4 regions of the Paenibacillus sp. FSL W7-1279 genome follow, and region 4 is predicted to be linked to each of the others. Evidence: riboswitches for the same ligand, from Rfam matches in the RefSeq annotation. Region 4 holds a riboswitch; each other region holds the start of a gene.
The links. A riboswitch is a leader RNA that binds a small molecule or an ion and turns the genes downstream of it on or off. The one in region 4 is predicted to bind thiamine pyrophosphate.
Positions count from the first base shown of each region.

Region 1: another riboswitch for thiamine pyrophosphate. It lies ahead of MKY82_RS22800 (YkoF family thiamine/hydroxymethylpyrimidine-binding protein); the one in region 4 lies ahead of tenA (thiaminase II).
Region 2: another riboswitch for thiamine pyrophosphate. It lies ahead of MKY82_RS03175 (ABC transporter substrate-binding protein); the one in region 4 lies ahead of tenA (thiaminase II).
Region 3: another riboswitch for thiamine pyrophosphate. It lies ahead of MKY82_RS28460 (ECF transporter S component); the one in region 4 lies ahead of tenA (thiaminase II).

Region 1 is NZ_CP150215.1:5,074,325-5,078,628, forward strand. It holds gene MKY82_RS22790 (ABC transporter permease) at 1-461, opposite strand, end outside; gene MKY82_RS22795 (nitroreductase family protein) at 992-1,594, shown strand; TPP riboswitch at 1,780-1,882, shown strand; gene MKY82_RS22800 (YkoF family thiamine/hydroxymethylpyrimidine-binding protein) at 1,967-2,572, shown strand; gene MKY82_RS22805 (YjcZ family sporulation protein) at 2,645-2,743, opposite strand; gene MKY82_RS22810 (nucleotidyltransferase domain-containing protein) at 2,861-3,559, opposite strand; gene MKY82_RS22815 (class I SAM-dependent methyltransferase) at 3,704-4,304, shown strand, end outside.
Region 2 is NZ_CP150215.1:746,702-751,005, reverse strand. It holds gene MKY82_RS03185 (GGDEF domain-containing protein) at 1-634, opposite strand, end outside; gene MKY82_RS03180 (VOC family protein) at 867-1,250, shown strand; TPP riboswitch at 1,422-1,533, shown strand; gene MKY82_RS03175 (ABC transporter substrate-binding protein) at 1,648-2,679, shown strand; gene MKY82_RS03170 (MTH1187 family thiamine-binding protein) at 2,772-3,065, shown strand; gene MKY82_RS03165 (ABC transporter permease) at 3,062-3,817, shown strand; gene MKY82_RS03160 (ABC transporter ATP-binding protein) at 3,871-4,304, shown strand, end outside.
Region 3 is NZ_CP150215.1:6,284,772-6,289,075, reverse strand. It holds gene MKY82_RS28470 (SDR family oxidoreductase) at 426-1,280, shown strand; gene asd (archaetidylserine decarboxylase) at 1,356-2,159, opposite strand; TPP riboswitch at 2,324-2,436, shown strand; gene MKY82_RS28460 (ECF transporter S component) at 2,527-3,156, shown strand; gene MKY82_RS28455 (ABC transporter ATP-binding protein) at 3,149-4,304, shown strand, end outside.
Region 4 is NZ_CP150215.1:1,393,290-1,397,593, forward strand. It holds gene MKY82_RS05960 (hypothetical protein) at 561-818, opposite strand; gene MKY82_RS05965 (VOC family protein) at 962-1,462, opposite strand; TPP riboswitch at 1,725-1,828, shown strand; gene tenA (thiaminase II) at 1,968-2,654, shown strand; gene thiM (hydroxyethylthiazole kinase) at 2,707-3,549, shown strand; gene thiD (bifunctional hydroxymethylpyrimidine kinase/phosphomethylpyrimidine kinase) at 3,546-4,304, shown strand, end outside.

The DNA.
Region 1 (4,304 bases), 3.7 Mb from region 4:
GCAAAGAAGGTGGCGATCGAACTGACGATATTACCGAACATCAGCCCTACGAGCGGGATGAAGATCGCATCCTTGAACTTAATCCGATCCAGTATCTTCATGAAGATAAAGGTTCCTGCCAGAGCGAATACAAATGCCACAAGCATTTTGATAAGCGGTCCGCTTGTCGTGAAGACAAGCATGGCTACCAATATCCCCAGTCTGGCAGAGTCCATCGTACCTGCCGTGGTGGGCGATACGAACTTATTGCGGCTGAGCTGCTGCATGATCAATCCGCAGATGCTCATGCTGACACCCGCCAATATGAGACTGACAAGCCTAGGAATCCGGCTGACAAGCATAATATGCTGTTGTTGTTCTGTCATCGAGAACAATTGCAGTGGCGAGATATCCTTAACTCCAATAAATAATGAGATTATCGAGAGTACCACAACGGCTGCAAATAAGTATCTAATCTTCATGGCTCTTCCTTCTATGCGTATGTCTCTAAATACCCGGGATCATGCAATTTCCGTCACCATTCTCATTGAGATTGATTATCAATCGCGTTCTGATATGCATTATATCATCCTCATTCTGGCTCGACAAGTATAATTGAGAATCAAAATCAATTAAATTGTTCATACAAGTATATTTTGTTCATGAATTGTTCATAATATGAAGTTAGGTGGAGACATAGCTTTTATCCTCAGGACAGAATCACACTTTGGTTAAGTCTCCCTTTAATGCAGCTTCTGCAATAATGAGACTTCTCTAAAAACGACTGTTTCAATTCTTATTAAATGGATAAGAAAAATTATATAAATTCGTTGACAATTCCTCTAAGTTATATTAATATCCTAACAGAATTATTATTTCTAACTAAACGTAAGTTAATGTGGAATAATAATTGGTTTTATGGCTAATAACGAAAAATGCATATTTGCTTGTAGTAAGGGACATCTTCTAATCAGGCGTATGCAAATTCGATTACACCAGGAGGTTTTTTTCAATGTCTAAAGATTTTTCAGCTGCACTCAAAAATCGCCGTTCTTATTACGGGATTAGCAAAGAATCCGTTATCTCGGACGAGCGTATTCAGGAGATCGTAAACGAAGCGGTTAAATATACTCCGTCTTCTTTCAACTCCCAAAGTGCACGCGTCGTTGTATTGCTTGGCGAACAGCACGATAAACTGTGGAACATCACGGAAGGCATCCTGAAGGAAGTTGTTGGCGATGAAGAAGCATTCAAATCCACTGCCGACAAAATGGCTTCATTCCGCGCTGGTTACGGTACGGTACTGTTCTTCGAGGACAATAACGTCATTGCCGGGCTGCAACAAAGCTTTGCCGCTTATGCCGACAATTTCCCGGTTTGGTCCAACCAATCCAACGGCATGCTGCAATTTGTAGTATGGACATCCCTTGAAGCAGAAGGTCTGGGCGCATCCCTGCAGCACTACAACCCGCTGATCGACGAAAAAGTAAAAGCCGAATGGAACGTCCCGGAAAGCTGGAAGCTGATTGCTCAAATGCCTTTCGGTAAGCCGGTTGCTGAACCAGGCGAAAAAGAATTTGCACCGCTTGAAGATCGCGTGAAAGTATATAACTAATCAAACAGATGAAAAAAGCCGCCTCCCTAAGTTCCTGCAAATGGGACAGGCGGTTTTTTTTATAATGGGCAAAGATTGAAAAACCGATGGCAAAACGATACAATTACACAGGTAAGAACCCTCGAACTTCTACGATAACATGAAGCTCCGGGGCAAATCTTGCGGTAACCAACTACATAAGATGTTGGCTGTACTAGGGGTGCCATGTGCTGAGAGACGGCGGGCTGCCGTTAACCCTTATCACCCGATCTAGGTCATACTAGCGTGGGGAAGTGTAGCATTTATGTTTATTTCTTTTCGTAGGCATAACTGCACCTTCTTCATGGGGTGCGGTTTTTTTGCGTGGACTTATATAATGGGGAGGAAATGAAAATGAATGAGCTTGTTTGCGGAACCAGCCGGATCGTCGGATGCCGGTTCTCGGTATTTCCCATGACAGACCGGTTTGTGGAGGTCATCCTGGGCGCGCTGCAATCTGTGGATGCGGGAAAGGTGTGGATTCAGACAGACGATGTGAGCACTTGTATTCGTGGACGTGCAGAGCATGTCTTTGATGTTACAAGAGCGATATTCGCCCATGCTGCGGCGAGTGGCGTGCACACTGTTTTTAATGGCACTTATTCCATTGGCTGCCCCGGAGATACGGACGCCGATGTATATATGACTGAGGATTCAACCCGCTTGAACAACGACATCGGAGAACATGCCGATATGGAGACTGCCTGCCAATTCGCTCTTTACCCCATGGGTACGGACAACTACATGGATGTCATCTACGGTGAAGTAAATCGTGCGAAGGCAGCCGGTACGTTCGCCGGAAGCGTTCATTACGCCAGCCGGTTGGACGGTTCCTTATCCCGGGTGTTCGGGTCTCTTGAAGAGGCGTTTTTGCATGCGATCCAATCCGACAGCAGCCATCTGGTCATGACTGCAGTGGTGTCCGCTCACAGCCCCTCGGTTAAAGCCGCATCGAATTGAGTTCGATTGAGGCAGACAAAAGCCCGGCATGCGCCGGGCTTTTCTGTCACTACTGCCAAGAATCTTGACGGTTTAAACCCAAGCACTCAAGATGATTACGAGCAGGATAAAGAGAACCAAAATAATTCCTACTGAATTGCCATATTCACCGCCGCCATATACTCCGCTCATGAAGATCCCCTCCTGGATTTAAAGTATGCCGTGATGTAATCACACTATTATAGTATTTACCGCGCCTTGCTAGCGTCACGGCTAATGTACCTCTCTTTATCTATTGGCATCGATATTTTATTCCTCATAACCGATGAGAAGTTTCCCTCCGTACGGACGGAGCATTTCCTCGGTAAATGCCATTAGAACAGAAGGATCATCTTGGCGATACATCGCCGCGAGCGCTGTTTCCAATCGCTCTCCTAAAATTGTGTCAAAGCGGTTAAACAGGCGGAACAGCGTTTTCCCTTCACCCGTCCACTCCCGGTTCACCCTAAGTACAAAATCACAGAGAATCGCGGCTATTTTGTGCACCGTAAACCATTTTTCACCATCGCTTCGGGGACTCTTCAAGTCCAGCATGTACTCGGTTAGCACATAACGGTAGTCGTTAATATCGGTTATCGTCAAGGGCAGAGGTCCGTAATCCAAATCGCTTTGGGCTTCCGTCCGCACCTCTTCCCCCTCGGGCATAAGGCGCAGCACCGTCCCTTCTGCGATCATCCGCTGAAATGACGGATTCGCCGCGATCACTCCCTCGTCAAAATATTCGCGATAGGAGGATAAAGACAATATAAAGATTTCCGCGATCCATCCATGCGCCTCTATCGTCCTCCTGCTGAAATCATGACCCTCTCGTTCAAGGACCATAATGTCCAAATCGGATTGTTCATTATATTCGCCTCTGCTCGCGCTGCCGCCAAGCACGGCAAGCAAACAGTCGGGATAATCGTGTTGAATGACGCGTTCCGCTGCCTCTACCGGTTCCATCCTCATGACGTTTCCTCCATTATGACTCTGATCCTCCCGAAAAAAGGGCTCAAAATATCTAATTCAGCTAAAACCCTAAACGTACCTGAATCATATGGTAAATAAACGATTACCCTCATGTTGATGACAAGGGAAGAAGGGATAGATGAGATGAACTACATTCATATGCTCTCTAAATTAGGCATGGGCAGTGCCCACCCGGGAGGATTCGAGGCAACCCTCAGAATGCTGAAGAATTATCCCATTCAACCGGGCAGCCGCATTCTGGAGGTGGGGTGCGGAACTGGCAGAACCGCATGCCATCTTTCAGAGATGGGGTATCAAGTGACAGCTATTGATCTGAACGAAAATATGATCAAAAAAGCACGAGCACGAGCCGAAGCGATGGAAATCGACGTGCAGTTCCATCAAGCCGATGTATGCGCATTGCCTTTCGAGGACAATCAATTTGATCTGATCATGGCCGAGTCTGTTACCGTATTTACGGATACTTCGAAGTCGCTGCCCCAATATTACCGCGTTCTGGATCGCGGAGGCGTCCTGCTGGACAGAGAATTACTGCTAGATAAGCCCATGCCGGAAGCAAAGCTTCAGGAACTGCTCGAATTCTTCGGAATACCTAATCTGATGATGAGAGAAGAATGGGAGGAATCCCTCTTGGCTTGCGGGTTTAAACAGGAAGAAATTCTGGAGTACAATCACTTCAATGAGCAGTTAAAGGAAGAGCAGACACGTCATCTGGATACATTTG
Region 2 (4,304 bases), 650 kb from region 4:
CTCCGGCAATATATGCGCTTCCGCCTAGACATAACAGAATGGCCGCCCTTTTCCCTAACAGTCCGGTATTAAAATACAACACCAGCGTAAAAAAAATAAGTACCATTGCGCACAGGGGATACAGCATGTCCACCCAAAGGTTTCCCCATACTGCCTCATGGGCCAGACCCTGAAGCTCAGGCTTGATGAAATATTCCCACCCTACTGTCATGACGGCTATGCCAACAATCACGATATCCAGCATAAACCGGAGCCCCCGAAACGAACCTTGAACATGCCGGAATAAATAAATGAGAGAACTTGCGAACAGAATGAGTTCAAGTCCCCAGAATAAGTGGGTTAGGATCGGCGAGAAAGCGCTCTCTTTTTCAAACCAAACATAACAAGCGTGAATGATTCGTGCCGCTGCATCCCCCATTAATCCGAGACTCACAATAAGCCAAAACCTGCGAAGATGAACCTCATAACGCCGACTAATCCGCATTAAATAAACGGAGGCGGCTGCAGGAGGAATAATGACTAGAACACGCTGAAGCGATAAAGCCTCAGGCATCCACAGAGCAATCATGATCTGAATGAATGCATATATCATGGCGAGTCGAATCCACAGATGATCTGCTGGAGTTGGACTCATAAGCATTCCTCCTCGGCCAAAGGGTAAGCTGGATCACTTTCATATGTTAGGTCTTTTGAATTAATCTTTCTATTTCTCATGATACTTTTTACCCACCCAAAAGTAAAGATGAGGAAATGAAAGAAAAATCATCTGTATCAGCCCTGCATGAACACAACTCCCACTTGACGTATAGGGATTATGTGATAATATTTCAGTCATATCTCATATGGATCGGAAAGGGTGTTGAACCATGTCACAGAAACGATTAGATCATGTTGGTATTGTTGTCCGGGACCTAGAAGCTACAATCGCCTTCTATACATCCGTAGTCGGACTAGAACTAAAGGATCGCCTGACCCATACGAATGGCGTCATCCAGCTGGCGTTCCTCGGATTTAACGGCAGCAACGAGACGGAAGTCGAGCTTATTCAGGGATACAGCGACACGCTGCCAGCGGAGGGCACCGTTCATCATTTTGCAGTCAGCACGGATAACATTGAAGAGGAATATGCCCGGGTTCAAGGACTTGACGTTCCTCACTTGGACGAGGAGATCGTGACGCTCCCGAATGGTTTCCGTTATTTCTTCGTTCATGGTCCCGAAGGGGAATGGATTGAGTTCTTCCAGCGCTAACCTCAATATAGAAGCCTTATTCAAATCCTTTATTCCGTGAAAGGTTCATAGGATTAATTAATCCTTCCCATGGCAAGTGTTCTGAGCAAAGACCTGCCTCGTTCGCGCTCCTTCGAACTAGACAGGTCTGGTGTGTTAGGACTATAATAGCGGATGTAATGATCAAAACTTCATAAATACCGGGGGAGCTGGGATATAGCCGGCTGAGAGTGTATCCGATATGATACTGACCCTTACACCTGATCTGGGTAATGCCAGCGTAGGAAGCCCATGTTTGCGGCAGCTATTTATTTGCCGTGGTATACACTTACGCCGTCATGCGTCCTGATATCATCAGGGCGTTTTTTTTGTGGAGTTGCGAGGTAATAGAAAGAGAACTCAAAGGAGAGAAGAAACGATGAAGAAGGGAAGATGGATTCCGCTGCTTCTCGCTTGCGTCCTGCTGATGGTCGCGTCCGGATGCGGCACAAGCGGACAGAACAAAAAGACAGGTGCCGAAGGTGAAGGCAGTCAGACTTCCGGGAAACTCCGTGACGTGCATCTGATGCTCGATTGGTCCGCCAATACGAATCACACCGGCCTGTATGCAGCGAAGGAGCTTGGGTATTATGAGGAAGAAGGGCTTAATGTCCAGATCGTCCAGCCGGGAGCAGGCGGAACGGATACGCTGGTCGCATCCGGAAACGTGCCGTTTGGCATCAGTTATCAGGAAGGCGTAACGCTGGCCAGAACCCAAGGCTTGCCGCTCGTTTCCATTGCAGCGATCATTCAGCATAATACGTCCGGCTTTGCCGCCCCCAAGGACAAAGGCATCGTGAAGGCAGGCGATTTTGAAGGAAAATCCTATGGCGGCTGGGGCTCGCCTGTGGAGGAGGCCGTCATGAAATCCATCATGGAGATCGATGGCGCCGATGTCAGCAAGGTGAATATGGTCAATATGGGCGATGCCGATTATTTTACGGCCGTCAAACGCGACATTGATTTTGCCTGGATCTTCTATGCTTGGACGGGGATTGAAGCCGAGCTTCGCAATGAACCGCTTGACATGATTTATGTGAAGGACTACTCCGAGCAGCTTGATTATTACACACCAGTGATCGTGACGAACGAGAAGCTGATCCAGGAAGACCCCGAGCTTATCAAAGCGTTCATGCGGGCGACTTCAAAAGGATACGACTATGCGATTCAACATCCTGAAGATGCGGCAGCTCTGCTTACGAAGGCGGTTCCTGACCTCGATGCCGAACTGGTTCTCGCCAGCCAGAAATGGCTGAGCCCCCGTTATCAGGATGATGCATCCCGCTGGGGCGAACAGAAAGCCGAAGTATGGTCGGGATATGCAGACTGGATGTTTGAGCGTAAGCTGCTGGAGAAGGAACTTGACGCGGACCGCGCATTCACCAATGATTTTTTACCGGAGCAGCCATAAGGCTATTTTTATTTAAAAAGAAGAAAGTCGGCCTTTGCAAAAGGCTGCCTTTCTTCCAATACATTATAGCTTGCACGAAAGGATGAGTTTACATGGCGAATACACTTTTGAGCATTCAAGTGATACCGAGAACGCCAAACGGGGCCGACAGCATCCCTTATGTAGATGAAGCGATTAAGGTCATTCAGGAATCAGGCGTGAAATACGAGGTTCATGCACTCGAAACGACCATGGAAGGTGAGCTCGCCGAGCTGCTCAAGATCGTGGAGCGCATGCATGAAGCGCTGGTGAATGCGGGAAGTCCCAGCATCATATCCCAAGTTAAAATCGCTCATCATCCCAGCGGCATCAGCATGGATAAGCTGACTGAGAAATACCGTCCATGAGAAGCTGGTGGAGTTCGGTTTGGCCGCCCGTTGTGGCGGTCCTCTTCTTTTTGGTGGTATGGCAGGCCGCAGTATCTATATTCGACATTGAACCTTTTATTCTGCCTGCGCCGACGGCCATCGGGCATGAGGCCGTTACCGGAGCTTCCGGTCTCTTCCAGCATACAGCGGCCACCCTGCAATTAACCTTGGTCGGATTTATGATCGGTACGGCGATCGGCCTAGTCATCTCGCTGGCACTGCACATGGTTCCTTTTCTCAAAACCGCTCTTTATCCACTTCTTATTCTTAGCCAGAATGTGCCGACAATCGCCCTAGCCCCGCTTCTCATGATTTGGTTCGGCTTCGGCATGCTGCCCAAGGTTATCGTGATTACGCTGGTCTGCTTCTTCCCCGTCGCTGTTGCGGCACTGGACGGACTGGCCCGTACTGACCGAACCATGATGAACTACATGCAGATGGCGGGGGCTACCTCTTGGCAAATTTTCAGCAAGCTGGAGCTGCCGCATGCCCTTCCCTCCATCTTCTCCGGGATTCGAATTGCGGCCACCTATTCGGTCATGGGTGCGGTTATCGGGGAATGGATCGGCTCGGACCGGGGAATCGGTTACTACATGATGCTGCAAAAATCCGGCTACCGCACGGATCGGGTGTTTGTTGCCATCCTGGTCATCGTCCTGCTCAGCCTGCTGATGGTGCTGCTGATCACTCTGCTGGAGAAGCGGCTCATCCGCTGGAATCGAAAAGGTTGAGTCTCCGTGAATAGACGTAACGAATCTTATATGATAGGAGGCCATTTGTCGATATGACACATCAAGTACCCCTGACGGTCCAGGACGGGGCTGACCCGTCGGCTGCGTCGGTCTCAACCGCACCTGCCCTCGAGGTTCGCACCCTTCGAAAAACCTTCCGCGACCGGCGCAGCGAAGTGCATGTGCTGGATGGCCTTTCGCTTCAAGTACAACCCGGGGAATTCGTCTCCTTAATCGGTCCCTCAGGCAGCGGAAAGAGCACCCTCTTCCATATCATTGGGGGGTTAACAGCTCCGGATGCAGGCTCTGTCCTCATGGACGGTCAGGACGTGACCGGGGAAAAAGGCCGCATCGCCTATATGCCTCAACAGCCGGCCCTATTCCCTTGGCGTACGGTGGAGGACAATGTGCTCCTTCCCGAGGAGCTGAGAGGCACCTCGAAAGCCGCTGCCAGGGAACATGCCCGCAGCTGGATGGAACGCGCCGG
Region 3 (4,304 bases), 2.6 Mb from region 4:
AATCCCGTTATCATATACGCTTTTCTCTGGATGAACGCAAAAGGGAGCTAAATGGCTCCCTTTTTTTTGATATGTTTTGGGGTCCCCGCAAAGTATTTGGAATAAGCATCGGAGCATAGGCTCCACTTTGTGGGGCATTTTGTATTGGGGTCCCGCAAAGTATTTGGAATAAGCATCGAAGCATAGGCTCCACTTTGTGGGGCTATTTAATGGATGTACATGGGAATAGGGAGTCTGTCTGATTACGTTGTAAAAGGGTGCATATACGGATAGGGACTCTGTTGGCATTGCGAAAATTTGTTATATTAGGGATATGTATAAAGCGCTAAACGCAGGGTTGTAATGGACCGGACAGGCAGTTCGGATAACGGAAGGGTGACGGGTGTGACGGAGAGAGCGGCATTGGCGGAGCAAGCGGTGATCTGGTGGTAACGGCGGGAGCAGGAAAGGTTGCGCTGATCACGGGCGCGTCGAGCGGGTTCGGACTGCTCATCAGCTTGGAGCTGGCAAAAGCGGGCTATGACGTGGCAGCGGGTCTGCGCAGGCCGGAGGCGGCTGCAGAGCTGATGACCCGAGCCGAACAAGCAGACGTTGTCAAACGCATTCACGTATTCCAGCTGGATATATGCTTAGAGGAACAAGTCAAGGCTGCTGCTTGGGAGTTAGAGCAGAAGTTCGGCCGCTTGGACGTGCTGGTGAACAACGCCGGCGAAGCGGTAGGCGGCATGGTGGAGGAAGTACCGCTCAGCGGCTGGCGCAAGCAGTTGGAGACGAATTTTTTCGGGACCGTATCGGTAACGCAGCATATGCTCCCGCTGCTGCGCAAGACCGGACGATCCAAAATCATTCTCATGAGCAGCATTAGCGGCGTGGTCGGCTTTCCGGGTTATGGTCCCTATGCGGCATCCAAATTTGCGCTGGAGGGGTTTGGTGAGAGCCTGTCCATGGAGTTGATGCCCTTTGGCATCGATGTCGTACTGATCCAGCCCGGTGCCTATGGCACGCCGATCTGGAATAAAAGTTTTGGGGAGCTTACGGTAAAGGAAGGATCACCCTACAGCGGTCTGCTGAAGGGCGTGCTGGACTATTCCGAGCGGACAGCCAGGGGAAGCGGGGATCCGCAGGAGGTAGCCAGGCTTGTGGCAAACATTGCGTCCATGTCCAAACCGAGGTTCCGCTATACGCTGCCCCGAGGTACGCGGCTGACCGCATGGATCAAGGGCGTGCTGCCGGATCGGCTGTTTCAGCGGATCGTTTATCGGATGCTGGACAGGCGTTAATCATTCATGCAGCGAATGATTCATGGCCTTAACTTGTCATGCGATGCTTGGTGAAGCTTGTTAAGGTGAATGGCGTTACCCTCTTCTGGTTGGGGACGGGTGTAGCAAACCAAGCAGCTCTCCCATCTTCACCTTGGAGCCGGGTTCCAGGTCACCGCGCGGAGTAAACGTGCCGTTCTCTGTCAGAAGCACGACGGTAGAGCCGAATTCAAAGTACGCGAGTTCATCGCCGATCTCGTATTTCTTCACGTTCTCGTCAGCATAACGGATGCTGCTCACGTTCATGGCTCCGACCTTCACGACGGCAACTTCGCCGAACTCATGCGCAATATAGGTAATGAGGCGCTCATTACGGCTGAGCACGTGCCGGATATGGGTCATCGCAAAATCGTTCACGGGGTAAACGCGTCCCTTTAGATGCTCGCTTTCCGCCTGAACACCGGTTACCGGGGAATGAATGCGATGATAATCGGTTGGGCTTAAATACAATACAAATGCGTAGCCGTTGATGTAATTTTCCATTCTCGGTGATTTGGCGAGCAGCTCGCTCAGGGTATAATCCTGTCCCTTGACGCTCAGAATGGTGCCGGCATTAACGGCGCACATTGCCGAAATCGTGGCATCGACGGGGCTTACCATGGCATCGGCGGTGTCGTCTATGGCGCGCAGGCCTATTTTTAACCGGCGGGAAAAGAATTCGTTCAGTGAGCGGTATTCGTGGATTTCTTTCTCCGCTTCATGCGCCGGAATTTGATAAATTCGTATGAATGCAGGTATTAGATGACGGCTCAGCCGGCTGTGGGAACAATGCCCCATGATTCGGGACAGCCACTTGCGGGAGGACAGCTCAGTCATCAGACGCAGCAATTGTTTAGCCATGTCATTCTCCTTTGTGCATAGGTGTCAGCAATAAACGTTGGTGGAAAAGCCAATCACTCTGATATTGACATAGAATGAGCTGGAAATCAATAAATAGCCATTTTTGAAAAAAGGTTCTTGCTAATTGGAGAACGAATGTGTATTTTAAGATTAACATGAAACCGAATAGGGAATACGGGGGCTTGAGTGAATCAGGCTGAGATTGCAGCTGTTATCCGCTGTTGACCGTTAATCTGAACTGGGTAATGCCAGCGTAGAGAATATCCGACCCTGCCTACATAGGGCCTATTTTTCCGTCTGCGCGTTTTCCAGACGGTTTTTTGTTGTGTTTACACAAAAATAGAGGTGGAGAGGGGAATGTGTGGTTATGGGAACATCTGTGCAAGAGAAGTTGGGGGTTCAGCCCCGAAAAGGGCTGCGGTTAAGCGATATTTTGGTGACGGTGCTGGTATCGCTGGTGCTTGGCGTCATTTATCACTTCTGGGGTTCGGTTTACAATCTGTTAAAACCGCTGTTCTTTGAAGCGGATGAGTTGTTATACGGAATGTGGTTCGCTGCAGCCACGCTTGCTTACTTGCTAATCCGTAAGCCGGGAGTGGCCATCATTGCGGAAGTGGCGGCTGCCCACGTAGAAGTGCTGTTTGGCAGCGGCTGGGGATTGACTCTGCTGCTGTATGGCCTCATTCAAGGACTTGGGGCAGAATTGGTATTCGCGGCGTTCCGTTATCGGAGCACCTCGGCGTGGACGCTGGCGATTGCCGGAGCAGGCGCAGCCATCGGATCGATGATCATGGACTTCTATTACAGCTATACCGATGACCTGCAGACGTGGATGTTCCTGGCCAAATACGGTATGCGAGTACTCAGCGGTGCCGTCATTGCAGGTCTGCTCATGCTCTTGCTGGCCAAAGCCTTGGACCGCACGGGCGTCACATCCCTGCTGCGTCCTGCGTCGAAGAAGGATTACGAAGCACTGGATGATCCGCGCCATGTCTAATGCCACGGTTAGCCTGGTTCCGGCTCAGTCCGCTGAGATGGTTTCGGAACCGGCCGTGTATGTGGAGGGATTGCGTCTGAAGTATCCGGGCGAGGAGCGACTGATGTTCAAAGACCTCTCCTTCTCGGCTGTCCGCGGGGAGAAGGTGCTGCTGCTCGGTCCGAGCGGCTGCGGCAAATCCACGCTGCTGCAGGTGCTTAGCGGGATGATTCCCCGCGCAACGGAGGTGCCGATGAAATGCGAGTCGCAGCTGGTTCCGCGCTCTTGGGGGTATGTATTCCAAGATCCGGATACCCAGTTCTGCATGCCGTACGTGGATGAAGAGCTGGCTTTCGTACTGGAAAATCTAAGTGTCCCCCGCCATGAGATGAAGGAGCGGATGCAAGCGGCGCTCCGCGAGGTGGGGCTTGATCTTGAGGAGCTTCATATGCCGATCGGGCATTTGTCCCAAGGCATGAAGCAAAGGTTAGCGCTGGCTTCGGCTCTGCTGCTGGAGCCGGAGGTGCTGTTCCTTGACGAGCCATCTGCCTTGCTCGACCCGGAAGGAAGGGAGCAAATCTGGTCGGCGGTGAAGGCCGTATCGGAAGGGCGGACACTGATCATCGTGGAGCACCGGATCGAAGAAATGGCCAGATACGTGGATCGTGTCGTGCTGTTCAGCCCGGATGGCGTGATTCTGGGCGAAGGTCCTCCGGCAGCGATATTCGCAGAATTCGAGCGGGAACTCCAAGCCTATGGAATCTGGTATCCCGGCGTATGGGATGATTATGCGCAGACCCGGGCGGGCAGAGAGTTGTTTGCTCCGGTCGATGCGCTTGGCGATGAGCGGGGTAATCTCCTGCATGAGGCTGCTCCGCCGTATGCTCAACGTGGGGAGCCTGTCATTCAACTGGCGAATTTCAGGGGAATGAGATGGGATAAACCGGTCATCACGCTCCCTTCGGCCGAGGTGTTTCCGGGACAATTCATTGCGGTGGTAGGGCCGAACGGAGCAGGCAAAAGCTCGCTGCTGCTCAGTTTGATGGGGCTGCTTCGCGCCGAAGGGACCTATATGCTCTGCGGGGAAGAGGTCATTCAGGGCAAACGCAGGAAGGTTCGGAAGAAGAGAGAGCAGCAGCTGCGCCAAATCGGATTCGTGTTTCAGAATC
Region 4 (4,304 bases):
GCCTAGAAGTAGCCTCAATACCTGCAGTTAGTAACAAGGCCACCTGTTAACGGACACCAGATCCCTTATTTGCCTGATTTGGTCCCAATTCTTAAATCTAACGGACACAGAATCTCTTATTACCGCAATAAGATGCCTATTTGCCATCATATTCTATGAATAGCGTATCTGGTGTCCGTTAGCTCTCGAAAATTACGCTTTTTCAGTTAAATAACGTATCCCCAGTCCGCTTGCCCTCCGAGCAGTCGCACTAGACTAGTAGCTGCATCAAGATCAGTAATAGCACCAAGCCCAGCAGTAGCACCAATACAGCAGTAGCATCAATACCAGCAGTAGCACCAATACCAGAAGTAGCACCAAGATCAGGAGTAGCCTAGAAGTAGCCTTAACGGACACCAGTTCCCTTATTTGCCTGATTCGGTCCCAATTCTTAAATCTAACGGACACAGGATCTCTTATTACCGCAAAAAGGTGCCTATTTACCATCATATTCTAGAAATAGCGTATCTGGTGTCCGTTAGCTCTCAAAAATTACGCCTTTTCAGCTAAATAACGTATCCTCAGTCCGCTTGCCCTCGAGCAGTAGCATCAATACCAGCAGTAGCACCAATACCAGCAGTAGCACCAATACCAGCAGTAGCATCAATACCAGCAGTAGCATCAATACCAGCAGTAGCATCAATACCAGCAGTAGCATCAATCCCAGCAGTAGCATCAATACCAACAGTAGCATCAATACCAGCAGTAGCACCAATCCCAGCAGTAGCACCAATCCCAGTAGCATCAATCCCAGCAGCAGCTACATACTCTGTGTTCACCCAGTTTCTACCTCTAAACCATAGCTACTCTGAGTTACCCGGTCCCTACATCGATCATAATCGACAGCCATCCAAGCATACCCCTGGGGAACCGAACCACCCATGTTCTCCCTGAAATAACGCTTTTGCTTCCCTTCACCTTGTTACGAAATCTTCACCACGATTTCCGCTCCGGCAACATAGGTCATTGCTTTCATGTAATCCGGGTCTTGGGCGCGTCGTTCCATCTCTTCGGGCGTGAGGTCCTCCATTCGCGTCTGAATCCACCATAAGTTGCCGAACGGGTCCCGTACCCGTCCCACCCGGTCGCCGAAGAACAAACTCGTTGGCTCCGTCACCGAGACGGCTCCTGCGGCGAGCGCTTGCTGGTAAGCAGCATCGCAATCCTCAACATATAAGCGGAGGTACGCCGGGCTATCCGGCCATTCCGGCTTCGCGTCAAACATCATGACGACGGCATCCCCGATTCGCACCTCGGCATGGCCGATGACACCATCGTCAACATAGACGCGGGCTAACTCTTCGGCTTGAAAAGCCTGCTCCAGGAATTCAATCAGCGCTGCGGAGTTTCTTGAGATGATCCACGGTGTCACGGAGGTGTAGCCATCCGGAATGGGGTTAACCGCTTTTGATGGGTTCGTCATAAATAAGCTCGCTCCTTTAAACTTCATTTTTTTGAATAACGTTTATGTACTCATTATGTAGGGGAATACATGACAACCCAGCGTCAGTGTTTCTGAAACAAGTGTTGGGTAGCCGGCGTTTTTTATTCGCGAAAGACATCTGCCACCGTACAACATCATGATCCACCGATCACGGAAGATTTCGCACGTGGGGTTCTGTCCGCGAACCGTTAACGTTTGACAGCATCTACAAACCTATGTACAGTATTAGACAAAAGAATAGGAAGTCCACTAGGGGAGCCGTTAGCGGCTGAGACAAGAGCGTATCTTGGACCCTTTGAACCTGATCTAGTTCGTACTAGCGTAGGAAAGTGGAGCCTTCGTATATAAGGTCTTGGTGCGTTTTTGGCGCACTCGGGCTTGTTGACGAAGCCGCTCCAGTTTTCGGGGCGGCTTTTTAGCGTTGCCTGGAAAGTCGTGTCTTATGGACTTCCTGCTCTTCAATATGTTGGAGGAGGGGACAAAAATGAGTTTTACGCAAGAGCTCCGTCAGCAGGCGGGAGGCATTTTTCAAGCAATCTTCGATCATCCCTTTGTAAAAGGCATTGCCGAGGGGAAACTGGCGCGGGAACAACTGATCCACTATGTGAAGCAGGATTTTGAGTATTTGAACGCCTACATGCGAATTTACGGCATCGCCATATCCAAATCGACCAGCCGCGAAGAGATCGCAACCTTTAACGAACAAATCTCATTCATCCTGCATAGCGAGGTGCATCCGCATCAGAATTTTTGCGCAGCCGCCGGGGTGACTTACGAAGAGCTTCAAGGCTATCCGCTGGCTCCGTCCGCGCATCACTATATCCGTCATATGCTGACGGTGGCGCATGAGGGCAGTCTGGGCGAGATTATGGCCGTACTGCTGCCTTGCCCGTGGACCTACCTGGAGATTGGCCGCAAGCTGCTGGATGAAGTGAAGCCGGATGAATCCCATCCGTTCTACGACTGGATTTATTTCTACGGCAACCGGGGGGAAGACGCGACAGCCAAGTTCTGCAGCCGTGTCGATGAATGGGCGGAGCGTGCGACGGCAGCCGAGCGAGAACGGATGAAGGAGCATTTTATGCTGAGCTGCCAGCTGGAGTATATGTTTTGGGATATGGCTTATAAGCAGGAGGAATGGCCGGTGCCGCTGCAGGCTGCGGTGCTGTAAGGAGACCTAACTAGCTCATAAATTCCAATATAGCGAAGAGAGGCTGATTCATATGCATACATGGGAAAATGAAGTTTCGGCGCTTTTAACAAAGGTACGGCAGACGAGCCCCCTCGTTCACAACATGACGAACGTGGTGGTTACGAATTTTACGGCTAACGGCTTGTACGCGCTGGGCGCGTCGCCGGTCATGGCTTACGCGCCGGAGGAAGTGGCAGATATGGCCGCCATCGCAGGCGCGCTCGTATTGAACATCGGCACGCTGAACCGCGAGCTTGTGGATGCGATGATCATAGCTGGACAATCGGCGAACGCACAAGGCGTGCCGGTCCTGCTGGACCCGGTCGGTGCGGGAGCAACCCGTTTTCGGACGGAGTCGGCGCTGCGGATTCTAAGCGAGGTGAAGGTGTCGCTCGTGCGCGGGAATGCGGCTGAAGTCGCTCACCTTGTCGGGGAGGCCCGCGAGATCAAAGGCGTAGACGCTGGCAACAGCACGGGCAGTGATCATGCCGAGCTGGCCGTGCGGGCTGCGCGCGAAGTAGGCACGATCGTGGCCATTACCGGTGAAGAGGACGTGATTACCGATGGAAACGAGGTACGTATCATTACCGGCGGGGATGCTCTCCTCACGAAGGTAACCGGTGCAGGGTGCCTGCTGACCTCGGTGCTGGGTGCCTTTGCCGCAGTGGAAGCAAACCTGCTGCTTGCCGGTACGGCGGGCCTGGCCTTCTACGGGGCCGCGGCGGCGAGAGCTGCAGAGCGAACCGCGGACCAGGGACCTGGAAGCTTCCAGATTGCTTTCCTGGATGAGCTGGCAAAGCTTCATCCGGGCTCGCTGGAGGGCTATGCCGCTGTCCGGGAAGCGGAAGCGTCCGCTGCAGGTGGCGCACGATGAGCAGCAAGTCTCACGTTCCTCGGGCACTGACGATTGCGGGGTCTGACAGCGGCGGCGGTGCCGGCATTCAGGCTGATCTGAAAACCTTCCAGGAGCTCGGCGTATACGGCATGTCAGCGATTACGGCGATCACGGTGCAGAACACATTGGGGGTTCACGGCGTATATCCGCTGCCTCCCGAAGCAGCCGCGGAGCAGATTGAAGCGGTTGGCTCGGACCTCGGAGTCGATGCATTGAAGACAGGCATGCTGTTCAATGCCGAGATCATTCGCCTGGCTGCTGACCGGATCCGGGCATTCGGCTGGGAGAAGGTCGTTGTGGATCCCGTGATGATCGCCAAGGGCGGAGCAGAGCTGCTGCAAAGCGAAGCAGTGCAGGCTTTAAGAGAGGATTTGCTGCCGCTGGCGTTAATTGTCACCCCCAATATACCGGAGGCCGAAGTATTGGCGGGGATGCGTATCCGCACGAAGGAAGATCGGAAGGAAGCGGCGAGACGTATCCAGGATCTGGGGCCCAAGATCGTTGTGATCAAAGGCGGCCATGACGAGGGAATGACCGGCGGCGGTGAAGTTGCGGATCACGAAAGAGACAGGGGATCAGCTATGGCGGCGGGTACGCAGCAGGAAGAGTTGTCTCAGTCCGAAAGTACGTATCGCCAAACAAGAACCGCCAGCCATAACGGGGAGTTTTATGAGGGACGCTCCCCCATGATCAAGAACGATGACAGATTCGGTAATCCCGACAGTCCTTCAGTC